Regions from separate parts of the Streptococcus sp. 1171_SSPC genome, predicted to be linked through region 3. Evidence: predicted binding sites of a transcription regulator. Region 3 holds the regulator's gene; each other region holds the start of a gene.

Evidence for each region. Region 3 encodes CtsR, which represses protease genes until heat stress. Its sites were predicted from a motif close to TTGGTCAAAAAAGGTCAAANA; they were not measured.
Region 1: a site for CtsR is predicted at 1,824-1,844, ahead of ADF75_RS08020 (ATP-dependent Clp protease ATP-binding subunit). Genes of this name have one in related genera too.
Region 2: a site for CtsR is predicted at 1,546-1,566, ahead of ADF75_RS06540 (ATP-dependent Clp protease proteolytic subunit). Genes of this name have one in related genera too.

The regions. Positions count from the first base shown of each region.
Region 1 covers NZ_JWAK01000037.1:72,940-77,690, reverse strand. Annotated here, with positions in the region: gene ADF75_RS08020 (ATP-dependent Clp protease ATP-binding subunit) at 1-1,783, opposite strand, end outside; gene ADF75_RS08015 (DUF1797 family protein) at 2,013-2,243, shown strand; gene ADF75_RS08010 (bifunctional methylenetetrahydrofolate dehydrogenase/methenyltetrahydrofolate cyclohydrolase) at 2,400-3,257, shown strand; gene ADF75_RS08005 (hypothetical protein) at 3,379-4,203, shown strand; gene ADF75_RS08000 (NAD(P)H-hydrate dehydratase) at 4,207-4,751, shown strand, end outside.
Region 2 covers NZ_JWAK01000032.1:79,328-84,078, forward strand. Annotated here, with positions in the region: gene mgtA (magnesium-translocating P-type ATPase) at 1-783, shown strand, start outside; gene upp (uracil phosphoribosyltransferase) at 884-1,513, shown strand; gene ADF75_RS06540 (ATP-dependent Clp protease proteolytic subunit) at 1,676-2,266, shown strand; gene ADF75_RS06545 (DUF2129 domain-containing protein) at 2,397-2,681, shown strand; gene ADF75_RS06550 (ABC transporter substrate-binding protein) at 2,774-3,931, shown strand; gene ADF75_RS06555 (branched-chain amino acid ABC transporter permease) at 4,013-4,751, shown strand, end outside.
Region 3 covers NZ_JWAK01000019.1:15,246-19,996, reverse strand. Annotated here, with positions in the region: gene ADF75_RS03945 (ATP-dependent Clp protease ATP-binding subunit) at 1-1,901, opposite strand, end outside; gene ADF75_RS03940 (CtsR family transcriptional regulator) at 1,909-2,367, opposite strand; gene ADF75_RS03935 (alpha-L-fucosidase) at 2,597-4,751, opposite strand, start outside.

The DNA.
Region 1 (4,751 bases), on a different contig from region 3:
TGAAGCTCACCGTTCGGCCTTGCCCATCTGTCAAGCGACCATCGTCTAAGACTTGGAGGAACATATGCATGACATCTGGGTGGGCCTTTTCGACTTCATCCAAGAGGATGAGAGAGTAAGGGTTGCGACGCACCTTTTCAGTCAGCTGGCCTGCTTCTTCATAGCCGACGTAGCCTGGAGGAGCACCGACCAATTTGGCAACGGCATGTTTCTCCATATACTCACTCATATCAAAGCGAATCATACTGTCAGCAGAACCAAAGAGTTCGATGGCCAATTGCTTGGACAACTCGGTCTTCCCGACACCAGTTGGTCCAACAAAGAGGAAGCTACCAATTGGACGGTTTGGTGTTCCAAGCCCTACCCGGTTGCGACGGATGGCCTTAGCAATTTTTTCAACAGCCTCATCTTGACCGATGACATGAGCCTTCAAGTCAGCTGCCAAGTTGATCAATTGGGATTGTTCTTTTTCTTTCAAATCGCCAACTGGAATATTGGTCTTTTGCTCGACGATGTGTTCGATGGTCTTTTCGCTAATGACTGGCGTATCTTGATCAGTGACCTGTTGCCCTTGCATTTCTTTGTACTTAGCGATTTGGTCGCGGAAGTAGGCTGCCTTTTCAAAGTCTTCATCACGCGTCGCTTGAGCCTTGAGATTTTCGGCTTCAATTAAGCGTTGGTCGATGACTTTGGGATCGACAAAATTGAGGGTTAAGTTCATCTTAGAGCCTGCTTCGTCCAAGAGGTCAATGGCCTTGTCTGGCAAGAAGCGGTCTTGGATATAGCGATTGGAAAGGAGAGCCGCAGCTTCGATTGCACCATCGGTGTAGTGGACGTGGTGGTAATCCTCGTATTTCTTTTGAATGCCTTTGAGGATGGTGATGGTTTCTTCCACTGTAGGTTCGTCAACCTTAACGGGTTGCATCCGGCGTTCAAGTGCCGCATCCTTTTCGATAATTCGGTATTCATTGAGGGTTGTCGCACCGACTAATTGCAATTCGCCACGAGCGAGGGCTGGTTTGAGGATATTTCCAGCATCCATATTGCCATCACCAGCAGATCCGGCACCGACAATTTCATGGATCTCATCGATAAACAAAATCACATCTTCCCGGCGACGGATTTCCTCCATCAATTGTTGCATGCGCTCTTCAAATTGCCCTCTAATCCCAGTTCCTTGAACCAAGCTGACAACGTCTAAGCGAATGACTTCCTTACCTTGAAGCTTGTGAGGGACATCCCCATCAACAATCTTTTGCGCTAGTCCTTCTACGACAGCTGTTTTTCCGACACCGGGTTCCCCAATCAGGACAGGGTTGTTCTTGGTTCGACGGTTGAGGATTTCAATGACGCGAAGAATTTCATCGTCACGGCCAATGACCGGATCGATATCCCCACGACGAGCAATTTCAGTAACGTTAATTCCAAACTCTTCTAGGAGGCCCTTTGATTGTTGTTTGGCTTGAGCTCTACTTGGTCCTGAAGAACGACCGTTTCCATTTGAGCCATAGCCATTTCCACCACCATAGCCTCCTCCAGATTGGGTCGGAGGGGTTTGGGGTTCTTGCGGAGCCTGGAAGTTTCCTAGTTGATTGAAGAAATCTTCAAAAGGATCCCGTCCTCCGCGATTTTGTTGGTTTAATCCTGCGAGCAGACTATTGTTAGGATCCGTTTTCATAATTTGATAGCAGTTCTGGCAAAGGTCTACTTGTTGTTGGTGGCCATTCACGTTCGTATAAAGATGAATGGTTGAATCATTGATTTTACAGTTTTGACAAAGCATTCTCTTACCTCTTTCTCTAGGGTAAAAAGTGTAAAAACTATTGGTCAGAAATAGTCAAACTTTTATAGTTTCATTATAGCAGTATTCTAAAAGTTTGCAAGAATTTAGTATGAAGTCCGGTTTTAGGCATGGAATAAAGAGGAAAATAGCGGAAAAGTTGATTTTTATTGGAATTTCCTCCTTCTTTTATGATAAAATAGGAGAGTAGAAAGTAAATAGGAGAATCAAAATGGAATCACATTTGGTACGAATTATCAGCCGTTTGGAAGCGATGATGAAAGACGGTGGAAACTTAAAACGTAATTTTGAACGTGAAGGAGTTGTAGTTGCTGAAGTAGCTTACAACTATGATGAAGAAAATGGATCAGTATTTACTCTTCGTGATGTAGAAGCGCGTGAGACCTATACATTCGATAGCATTGACTTAATCGCAATGGAAATCTACGAATTGTTGTACTAAGAAGTATCAAACAAGAGTCTAGACCATCTAGTCTCTTTTTTGTTGGAAGAAATTAGTTATAGTTTCTTCTTATAACCTTGTCTAATCAAGAAGTGTTAGGAGCAGGTTCACAAATCTGATATAATAGAGAAGATATTGAATAGAAAAGAGATTGAGATGACACATGTAATTGATGGGAAGGCCTTGGCAGTAAAATTGCAGGGGGAATTAGCAGAAAAAACCGCTCGCTTAAAGGCTGAGACTGGTCAGGTCCCAGGCTTGGTAGTGATTTTGGTAGGAGAAAACCCAGCTAGCCAGGTCTATGTCCGCAATAAAGAACGGTCAGCTTTGGCAGCAGGATTTCGAAGTGAAGTGGTTCGAGTGCCAGAAAGCATTTCCCAAGAGGACTTGTTGGCCCTCATTGACCGCTACAATCAGGATCCACTCTGGCATGGAATTTTGGTTCAGTTGCCTCTACCAGCCCATATCGACGATGAGGCAGTTTTGTTAGCCATTGATCCGGCTAAGGATGTCGATGGCTTCCATCCTCTCAATATGGGACATCTTTGGGCAGGAAATCCGATCATGGTCCCCTCTACACCAGCAGGGATTATGGAAATGTTCCGGGAATATGATATCGATGTTGAAGGGAAAAATGCAGTCGTCATTGGCCGTTCAAACATCGTTGGGAAACCGATGGCCCAGCTTCTCCTAGCAAAAAATGCAACGGTGACCTTGACCCATTCGCGGACTCATCATTTGGCTAAAATTGCTAGAAAAGCCGATATCTTAGTGGTGGCAATTGGTCGTGCCAAATTTGTTACAGCTGACTTTGTCAAAGAGGGAGCGGTCGTTATCGATGTCGGAATGAACCGTGACGAAAATGGGAAGCTCTGTGGAGACGTCGACTATGAACAAGTAGCTCCTCTGGCTAGTCACATCACTCCGGTTCCAGGTGGCGTTGGTCCTATGACCATTACCATGCTGATGGAGCAGACCTATCAGGCTGCAGTGCGTAGTTTGGATAAAAATTAAGTTTATGATGAAAAATGGTTGAGATAGTAATTTCTCGACCTTTTTATTTATTATAAACCCTGTTTTGTCAATTGAAGTTTAATTCTATCTTTTTGTAGTATAATGAAGTAGAGGTGATTATATGATTGTAAAAGTTTGTAATTCAGATTATAGTCTCCAGTGGGATGGAATTTATCAATTTGCCCTTGAAAGCTATCCTCAGATTAAAGAATGGGAATTGGAGAAGCTAGCAAAGTTTATTGCTTATGAGCGCGACCATCATCGTCAGACCAATGTGGAATGTGAGAATCATGAATTAAATATACAAATTCATGATTACTTGCAAGAGCATAGCTATTTTCCTCCGTACAGACCAAGTCATCGCCTTGTAGCTTCTACCTATGATATCCAGAGGAAGTTGGTTACTTCAAATTATTGTAGTCATACTTGTACAGTTGAGGTGGCTAAGGCTATTTTTCAGACTGGAAAACTCATGTCGGCGGTAAAAGTATTTGGTAAAAGTGGGGCTGAGCTAGTTACAGATAGTCGTAATGCAGCTTCTGATCCAGCAGACTATTTTGACTATATCATGTTCGGATGGTCTAATACGACTTCGGGTTACCGACTCGCTATGGAGCGTTTGTTAGGACGGGCACCGTCTGAGGAGGAATTGCAAGAAAAGTTCATTCCTGGCGTTAGTTTTCATTTTCTGTATGAAGAATTAATTCAAGCACCAGGTTATATGTTTGATGGCTATCATGTTGCGAAGGTAAGAGATAGTTTAGATTTGGATACCTTTCTTCATTTGTGTGTTATTCCTTCAAAAGATAAGTCTTGTTTTGAAAGCTTGATTCCTTGTCAATTACAAGATAGAGTGATTTACCTAGACTATGAGGGAGAAGGGTTACAGGCTTGGAATACTAAGGTTAATCAAGTACTACATGGTAAGGATAAGTTGAAGGAGTAGTGTATGAAAGAGATTGATCAAGCTCTTTTGAAAAAAGTTATCATCGAGCGTCCTCGTTCTAGTCATAAGGGAGACTATGGGCGTCTGCTCTTGATTGGAGGGACCTATCCCTATGGTGGAGCCATTATTATGGCAGCCCTCGCAGCGGTTCATAGTGGAGCAGGACTTGTCACGGTAGCGACAGACCGAGAGAATATCCCTTCCCTTCATAGTCAGCTACCTGAAGCCATGGCATTTGCTGTGACGGACCAAGAATTATTGGCTGAGCAAATCGCAAAAGTAGGCGTCATTTTATTGGGACCAGGACTCAATGCCAATGAGCTAGGGGGACACCTTGTAGAACTTGTTTTTGAAAGAGTTCAACCTCATCAAGTGCTCATTCTAGATGGTGGGGCCATTAGCCTCTATACTCGCTTAGGACTTTCTCTTCCTCCAGCTCAACTGGTCTTTACTCCTCATCAAAAAGAATGGGAGGCCATGTCCGGGCTAGCAATCGGAGATCAAGGGGAAGAAGCAACAAGGCAGTCTCTGTCCCAACTTCCTCCAGC
Region 2 (4,751 bases), on a different contig from region 3:
GCAGATGTGGGGATTTCGGTTGATACAGCTGTCGATATTGCCAAAGAAACAGCAGATGTTATCCTACTGGATAAGGACTTGATGGTCCTCGAAAAAGGCTTGGTAGAGGGCCGCAAGGTTTATGCCAATATGACCAAGTACATCAAGATGACCGTTTCTTCTAATTTCGGGAATATCTTCTCCCTTCTCTTTGCTAGTATTTTCCTTCCTTTCCTTCCAATGGCCCCTATCCATCTCATCGTTTTGAACTTGGTTTATGACCTTTCCTGTATCGCCTTGCCTTTTGACCGAGTGGATAAGGACTTCTTGAAGAAACCTCGGATTTGGGAAGCAAAATCCATTACCCGCTTTATGGCCTGGTTTGGTCCTATTTCCTCTGTCTTTGACATCTTGACCTTTATCGCTCTCTACTTTATCATCGTACCTATGATTACAGGCTATGGCTATGTCCATGGAGCAGACAGTGCGGGACTCTTCATCATGCTCTTTCAAACCGGCTGGTTTATCGAGTCCATGTGGTCCCAAACTATGGTCATCTATATGCTCCGCTCTCCAAAATTGCCTTTTGTTCAAAGTCGGCCAGCCCTTGCAGTCATGGCAACGACCCTATTGGGCGCCCTCTTTGTGACCTTCCTACCATATGGCCCACTGGCTTCCTTGTTGAAAGTAGCGCCACTAAATAGTCTTTACTTCCTATTACTAGCGGGAATCCTTTTCCTTTATATGGCAAGTGTCACCCTGGTCAAACACTATTATATTGGCAAGTACAAAGAGTGGCTATAAGATAGTCATTAAAATAAGAAAAGAAAAGGTTTGCATATTTGTAGGCCTTTTTCTTCCTTTTTGATATAATAAGATGAATATAGAGAAAGAAGGAACCACAATGGGAAAACTTGAAGTTATTAAACATCCACTGATTCAGCATAAATTGTCTATTTTGCGTCGGACTGATACCTCTACAAAGGCTTTTCGTGAATTAGTAGATGAAATTGCTATGTTGATGGGATACGAAGTTTTGCGCGAACTTCCTCTTGAAGATGTAGAAATCGAAACACCCATCACAAAGACAGTTCAAAAACAGATTGCTGGTAAAAAACTAGCGATTGTTCCAATCCTTCGTGCAGGGATCGGGATGGTAGACGGACTCTTGAGTTTGGTACCCGCTGCTAAAGTTGGTCACATCGGAATGTACCGTGATGAAGAAACCTTGAAACCAGTTGAATACTTGGTGAAATTGCCAGAAGATATCGACCAACGTCAAATCTTTATCGTAGACCCAATGTTGGCGACTGGGGGATCTGCAATCTTAGCGGTAGATTCATTAAAGAAACGTGGTGCAAGCCATATTAAATTTGTCTGCTTAGTTGCAGCACCAGAAGGAGTGGAAGCACTTCAAACAGCTCATCCGGATGTCGAAATCTTTGCTGCAGCCTTGGATGAACGCCTCAACGAAAACGGCTATATCGTTCCAGGTTTGGGTGATGCTGGGGACCGTTTGTTTGGTACCAAATAAGCACATTTCCAATCCATCTTTAGGAAAGTAAAAATTTGACCTTTGTTGACCAATGGGATATAATAGCTTTTATAAAGAATGGAAGGAGAGCTAGCCTCTCGAATCAACCGGATGAAACTCGTGAGATGGTGCCGGTTATAATGGATAAAAGGAGATGAATGAATGATTCCAGTAGTAATTGAACAAACTAGTCGTGGCGAACGCTCATACGACATTTACTCACGCCTCTTAAAAGACCGTATTATCATGGTGACAGGACCGGTAGAAGACCAAATGGCCAATTCGATTATTGCCCAATTGCTCTTCTTGGATGCCCAAGATAATACCAAAGATATCTATATGTATATCAATACGCCAGGAGGCTCTGTCTCTGCAGGTTTGGCAATCGTCGATACCATGAACTTTATCAAATCAGACGTCCAAACCATCGTCATGGGGATGGCAGCTTCAATGGGGACTGTGATTGCATCAAGTGGTGCCAAAGGCAAACGCTTCATGTTGCCAAATGCTGAGTACATGATCCACCAACCAATGGGTGGTACTGGTGGCGGTACTCAACAAACGGATATGGCCATTGCAGCAGAACACCTCTTGAAAACACGTCACAGATTGGAAAAAATCTTGGCAGAAAATTCAGGTCAAACCATCAAGAAAATCCACGCTGATGCAGAACGGGATAATTGGATGACTGCAGAAGAAACCTTAGCTTATGGTTTCATCGATGAAATCATGGCTAACAACAATCTCGGATAAGAAATCTTAACCATCCAGCCCTCTCCTTTGACAGGAGAGGTTTTTTAGGACATTCTTTACTTTCTAGAAAAAGATAGTATTTTTACCTGAAATTTGCTATACTTGTAACAGAAGCAGAAAGGGATTGTGTATGTTTGAGAAGCAAGCTAGAACAGGCTTAATTGTAAAATTGTATTATAATCGAGATGCAAAGAAATTACAGGAAATTGGGGATGTGATCTATCATTCCAAAAAAATGCGCTATGTCCAGGTCTATGTCGATAGTCCTCAAGTTCTTGAAATTATGCAACAATTAAAAAAAGAACGCTTTGTAAAGAAGGTTCAAATTTGCCATATTCAAGAATTGGATCGTGATTTTGTAGGAAGTTTGCATCGTCAACAGGATGAAACACAAGTAGAAAACGCAATCATTTAAAGGATTGCGTTTTTTATATTGACAATTGTCAGATAATTCGGTATATTCTTAATATGTATTTATTTTAAGATTATTTAAGGAGATTATTACAAATGAAGAAAAAATTTGCTCTTTCATTTTTAACAATTGCAAGTGTCGCTCTTCTTGCGGCCTGTGGTGAAGTTTCAACTTCAGGTTCAAACACAACTGGTAACGAAATCGGCAAAGAACTAAAAATCGGTTTTAACTTTGAAAAAACTGGTGAAGTAGCAGCATATGGTAGTGCTGAACAAAAAGGTGCTCAATTAGCCGTTGATGAAATCAATGCTAATGGTGGAGCTGATGGTAAGAAGATTGTTGTCACAGACAAAGATAACAAATCTGAAACAGCTGAAGCAGCTACAATCACTACAAACCTTGTCACTCAATCAAAAGTGAACGCTCTTGTAGGGCCTGCTACTTCAGGTGCCACTGCCGCAGCTGTTGCGAATGCTGGTAAAGCAGGTGTTCCATTGGTAACACCATCAGCAACACAAGATAATTTGACAAAAGGTCAAGATTACCTTTTCCGTGCAACCTTCATCGATAGCTTCCAAGGACAAATCATTGCTAAATATACAACGGATAACTTGAAAGCGAAGAAAGTTGTTCTTTACTACGATAATTCATCTGACTATGCTAAAGGGATTGCTGAAGCCTTTAAGAAATCTTATAAAGGTGAAATCGTAGCAACAGAAACTTTCCAATCTAAGGATACAGACTTCCAAGCTGCTCTTACAAAAATCAAAGACAAAGACTTCGATGCGATTGTCCTTCCAGGGTACTACACTGAAACTGGTAAAATCGTAAACCAAGCACGTGGTATGGGAATCAAACAACCAATCATTGGTGGTGATGGATTTAGCGATGCTAAATTCGTTGAACAAGCAACACCTGCTGCAGCTACAGACATCTACTACGTAGCTGGATTCTCTACTGAAGGTGAAATGACTGATAAAGCCAAAAAATTCGTAGAAGCTTATAAAGCAAAATACAACGAAGAACCTTCAATGTTTGCAGCTTTGGCGTATGATTCAGTTTACATGGTTGCAGAAGCATCTAAAGGTGCTAAGAACTCTGTCGAATTGAAAGACAACCTTGCGAAGTTGAAAGACTTGGAAGGTGTTACTGGTACAATGTCTATTGACAAAGACCATAATCCGGTTAAATCTGCACTTATGATTGGCTTAAAAGATGGTAAAGTTGAGTCAGTTGAGTCGGTTAAACCTTAATTATCATTTGTTGTTTGTACAAGAGGCTGGGAGAATGAAAATTCCTGGCCTCGCTCTTTATTATTAGAAAGGATGGTTCAAATGCTCCAGCAATTAGTGAACGGTCTAATCTTGGGAAGTGTCTATGCACTCTTGGCCCTTGGTTATACTATGGTGTATGGAATTATCAAATTGATCAACTTTGCCCATGGGGATATCTACATGGTAGGTGCCTTTATGGGGTATTTCTTATTGAACTCATTGAAAGTTAACTTCTTTGTAGCCTTGCTTCTAGCTATGGTCGGGACAGCTATTTTAGGGGTTGTGATTGAATATCTGGCTTATCGTCCGCTTCGTCATTCGACTCGGATTGCAGCCTTGATCACAGCCATCGGGGTTTCCTTCTTGCTTGAATATGGGATGGTCTTCTTTGTAGGGGCCAATACCCGTTCCTTCCCGCAAGTCATTGAAACTGTTCGTTACAACTTTGGTCCTATTTCGATCTCTAACATTCAGTTGATGATCTTGGGAGTGTCTATTTTCTTGATGGTCGCTCTTCAATTTATTATCCAAAAGACAAAGATGGGGAAAGCCATGCGTGCCGTTTCTGTCGACAGCGATGCCGCTCAATTGATGGGGATTAACGTAAACCGGACCATCAGCTTTACCTTTGCCTTGGGATCAGCTTTGGCAGGTGCTGGTGGGGTTTTGATCGGTTTGTATTACAACTCGATCGAGCCTTTGATGGGGATGACACCAGGAATCAAAGCCTTTGTCGCAGCCGTTCTTGGAGGAATCGGAATCATTCCAGGTGCTGCCCTAGGTGGATTTGTCATCGGTT
Region 3 (4,751 bases):
AAGAGAACGTTAAAGATATCCGGATGGGCTTTTTCCACCTCATCAAACAAGAGGACTGAATAAGGTTTGTTGCGGACTTTTTCCGTCAACTCGCCCCCTTCTTCATAACCGACATATCCTGGAGGAGCTCCGTTGAGACGACTGGCCGCGAATTTTTCCATGTACTCACTCATGTCAAAACGGATCAAGGCGGACTCGTCATCAAAGAGAACTTCTGCAAGGGCCTTCGCGAGCTCGGTTTTCCCGACTCCTGTCGGACCGAGGAAGAGGAAGGAACCAATTGGTCGCTTGTGAGACCGGATTCCAGACTGATTGCGACGAATCGCTCGGCTGATACTTGAGACTGCCTGATCCTGACCAATCACGCGCTTATGAAGTTCCGCTTCTAATTCCAGGTATTTCTTAGCCACTGTTTGGGTTAGTTTTTCCACAGGAATGCCAGAAAGCTGACTGAGCGTCTTCAGGATATCCTCTTCCTTGACTTCTAGCTGGTAACCTTTCGGACTGGCGTCTTCTTTTAGTAGCTGAGCAACTTTTTTCCACTGTCCCTTGAGCAAGGCTTGATCGGCAGCTGTCAAATCGGACTGAAGCCCGGCTTGAGGCCCCTTGTTTTGCACGGTCGCTGCCGCTTCATCCAAGAGGTCAATGGCGGAGTCTGGCAAGAGGCGACTGGTCAAATACCGATGGGCATAGACAACGGCTGTCTCAATGGCTGCATCCGTGATATGGACACGGTGGTGACGTTCATAGGTCTTCTTGAGCCCTTGCAAAATCGCGATACTATCCGCAACAGATGGTTGCTCAATCAAGACCTTAGCAAAGCGGCGTGACAGAGCGGCGTCTTTTTCGATGTGTTTTTGGTATTCTTCTTGCGTAGTCGCTCCTACGGTCCGTAAGGTCCCACGAGCCAAGGCTGGCTTCAGGATGTTAGCAGCATCCAGGGTGGAGTCAATCCCTGATCCAGATCCCATAATGGTATGGAGCTCATCGATGAAGAGAATGACATGTCCATCTTCTTCAATATCATTGATGATGTTGTTCATCCGCTCTTCAAAATCTCCACGGAACCGCGTCCCTGCGACAACATTCATCAAGTCCAACTCTAAGACACGCATCTTAGCCAGCTCCGTTGGGACATCTCCACTGGCAATCCGTTGGGCCAAGCCCAAAGCTAGAGCAGTCTTTCCGACACCCGCATCTCCAACGAGGACCGGATTGTTTTTTGTTTTGCGGCTCAAAATCTGAATCATCCGCGAGATTTCTTGCCCCCGGCCAATCACCGGTTCCAAACTGCCATTGCGAGCCATTTCTGTCAAATCTCGGGTGTAGTCTTCCAAACCACCACTGGTAGAGGCAGGCATGCCCATCATATTTCCCATGGTTTGACGGTTTGGTTGCTGGGCCCGATAGAGAGAACGGATAGCCTTGACAGCTTCCTTGTCCCAACCTGCTCGCTGTTCCAAACTCTTACGAAGTTCGACGATTTTTATGCCATCTTCCTGATCATCATAGCGGAAGCCAACATACTCCAACACTTGAGAAGCTAGGGTTCCCCGCTCTAGTAAAAGCGCCAAGAGGACATGCTCTGTTCCCAGACTTTTGGCATGGACTGCTTGGGCAATCTCTTGGGAACGGTTCATGATTTCTTCTACACGGAAAGAAAAAGGAAATACCTCATAGCGGCCATCTCGTTGGTAGACCTGACCCGTAATGTGCTCTGCTGCATCTTGAAAATCATCAATCTGCATGGGATAGTCACTTAAGACGGAACCAGCTACACTATAGGGGTTATTTGCTAGAGCCACTAGGATATGCCAGGTATCTAGTGTTTGGGAATCAAAATGACCCGCCAAGATTTGAGCGGCTTCAATCGTTTCTAATAGGGCTTTTGAATAGTTCATAAGGAGATTACATTCCCTTTCTATCGACTTGTTGGATAATTTTTCGTAGGATATTGGCTCGTAAGCGATGGGCTTCACTTCCCAGAACCTCGTCTGTTGTCGTCACTGACAAGAGCTCTGCCTCTCTCTTTGTAAGGAGTTTTTCTTCAAATAGCATCTGGAGGATATCGCAAAAGACAGTCTGACTGATTTGTTCTCCGATACTTGCGCCTAGCTCTTTTAGCATCTGGTGTTGGTCTGAAAATTGAATCTTGCCAATCCGGATATACCCCCCACCTCCACGCTTGCTCTCTACAATGTAGCCTCGACTTTCGGTGAAGCGGGTCTTGATCACATAATTGATTTGACTAGGAACAACTTGGAAAACATCCGCTAATTCGCTTCTCTTGAGCTCTGCGATTCCTGCTTGGGCCAGTAGCGACTTGATATAGGCCTCAATGCTATCTGATGTATTTTTACTTGCCATGATGCTCCTTTCTGACGTCTTCATTCTAGATGAGCTCTCTGCTCTTCAGAGGGTAAAAAATGGTCTCATCATCCACGATGTCATTATTGACCTTATCTGACTATTATACAATTTTTACGCCTGTAAATAAAGCAAAGACTACGTCGAGATAGAATCTGAAGCCCCCTTACTGGTAGTTAGAAGGAACAAAAAAGAGGCTAGTGATTGCTAACCTCTTATAGAAGGGGCATTAGGATTTCCGACGAGCGAATTTTGCTCTTCCGCCTAAGAAACCTAAGCCGAGAAGTCCGATCCAAGCTAAGAAACTTGCCTTCTCTGATCCTGTCTGTGGCAGTTTTTCTTCCGACTGCACAGCATCTGGATTTACGGCTTCTGATGTAAACACAGGAGAAAGAGGAGTCGCATTTAGCGCCGTCGGTGTCAATATCCGAGAAATTCCACTTTCTTTTTTGTCTTCTAGCGGAAGGAGCGGTTTCGTTTCTTGTGAGTCTTCACTTGGACTTGCTGGTAGCGGCACATCCGGAATAATTGGATTTTCTTTTACCACTCCTGTTCCGACTTCTGTTATCTGGTCCTGGGCTTCTACTTCGACAAAGGCATCGACTTCTGTCCGAATTTCTTTGCCTTCTTCTTGTCGGACCTCGATCAACTTCAACCGGCGTCCAACCTTCCCTGATTGAAGGATCCGGCTTTCGCCCTTGGCCAAGTCCTTGTTTTCACGCGTTTGACTTTCAAATGGAATCTCCTCCGCTTCGATGAGAAGTTCTGGTTTTTCAAGAATCAAATCCCGCACACCTTCTTCTGGGCGTGTCTGCGTCAGCGGTTCATAATTGTGAGCATCTTTTAAGATGGTTTCAAGGGCTTCCACTTGATTCGCTGCAGCAACCAAATCTGGTCGCTCTTGATTCAACAACTGAGTCAATTCAGTCAATTGATGTTGAATAGTCGGTTTGAGGTCTGCTTTCAAGCGATCGAGAGAAGTAGCCTTGATCTTTTCTACTCCTTCTTTGATAATCTGTTGTAGCTCTTCTTGACTGAGCAACTGACTATCTTTTCCTGATAGGACAAACCGGTCTACCTGGATGGCTCTAGATGACTGAGGATCATTGAGGGCTGGATCTAGGTGCAAGCGTAGCTGGTGGTATCCTTTTGCTAGGCCTTGCAGATTGACCAAACTCTGGTCGAGTTTGCGTTGATCTCCGTAGCCACTGAAGTAATGATCGCCTTCGATCTCATAATCATGACCACGCCCTTCTTCAAAGGCGATTTCTTTTCCGTCTAGGGTGACGCTGTAGAGACCATGACTTGGATCAACCACGCCTCGAACCTCCACTCCAGTTCCCTTAAAGGTGATGGTCACATCAATGTGTTTCTTGCCTTCCTCATCGGTCACTTGGTTAAAGCTAGACCAGGATTCTGTTCCATTTGAGAAGTTTTGATTATCTGTCTCATGATGCCAGCCTTGGCTGTAGTGCAGTTTTGGATCTTGGTCATCCACTTCTTTACGATTTTCTGGAAGCAGGTCCTCGTTCATCACTTGGACTGTCAGCTCTGGAATAAAGCCGACCAGACTTCCTTGATCCGGATGCAACAATTTGACCTTAAAGTCATAGACATCTGTCGCCTTGCCTGCAAAATCAAGGGTTGGGACTTGGACTGTTTTTTCTGTCTCTCCATCTGCAAACTCGAGAGTGACATTGGTATCTTTATAAACCTTGCCATGAACCCCTGTTCCTGGTTCTGTGATTAATTTAAGACTTGCACTTCCTTTAGAGCCACCTTTTCTCTTGACGACGACTTGCGCTGGGTCGCCTTTCTTAACGGCTAGGGTTGGCTGGGCAAACTCAAAGAGACCCTTTTCTTGGTTATTGAGGGCATAAATCCCTTCCGTTGCGATTGCATCTCCCTTGCTATTGACCAAGGTCAAAGTATGGGCTCCTGCTTTCAAATCCGGTGTTTCATAAACCTTTTGGCTCCGTTTGCGGCTTGGGCTTTGGGTATTGACCGTCGCTAGCTTTTGGCCATCGACATAGACATCCATTTCCCCATGACCAGGGTCCACAGTTGCGACCACATAGGCCTTGGTGCCTTCAAACTGATAGGTCACCGAAGCTCCCTTTTCCTTGGTCCACATAGAGGTACCTCGAACGCCTTCTCCCTCTTCATTCCATTGGCTATTGGCCCGATCAGCAGTCCGGTCAGAATGATAGGCCAAACCAAGCGGATAGCCATCCGTTTCTTCAATGCTAGCTGGCGTCTTATAGACAGAGACGCCGTTCAAGATTGGAGTGGCTTGGGCATCGGTGATGGACACCCGGAGGTAGCGACTATCAACTGGTTGACCCTTGATCAAACGGCGGTATCCCACGGTTGACCCAGCCCCA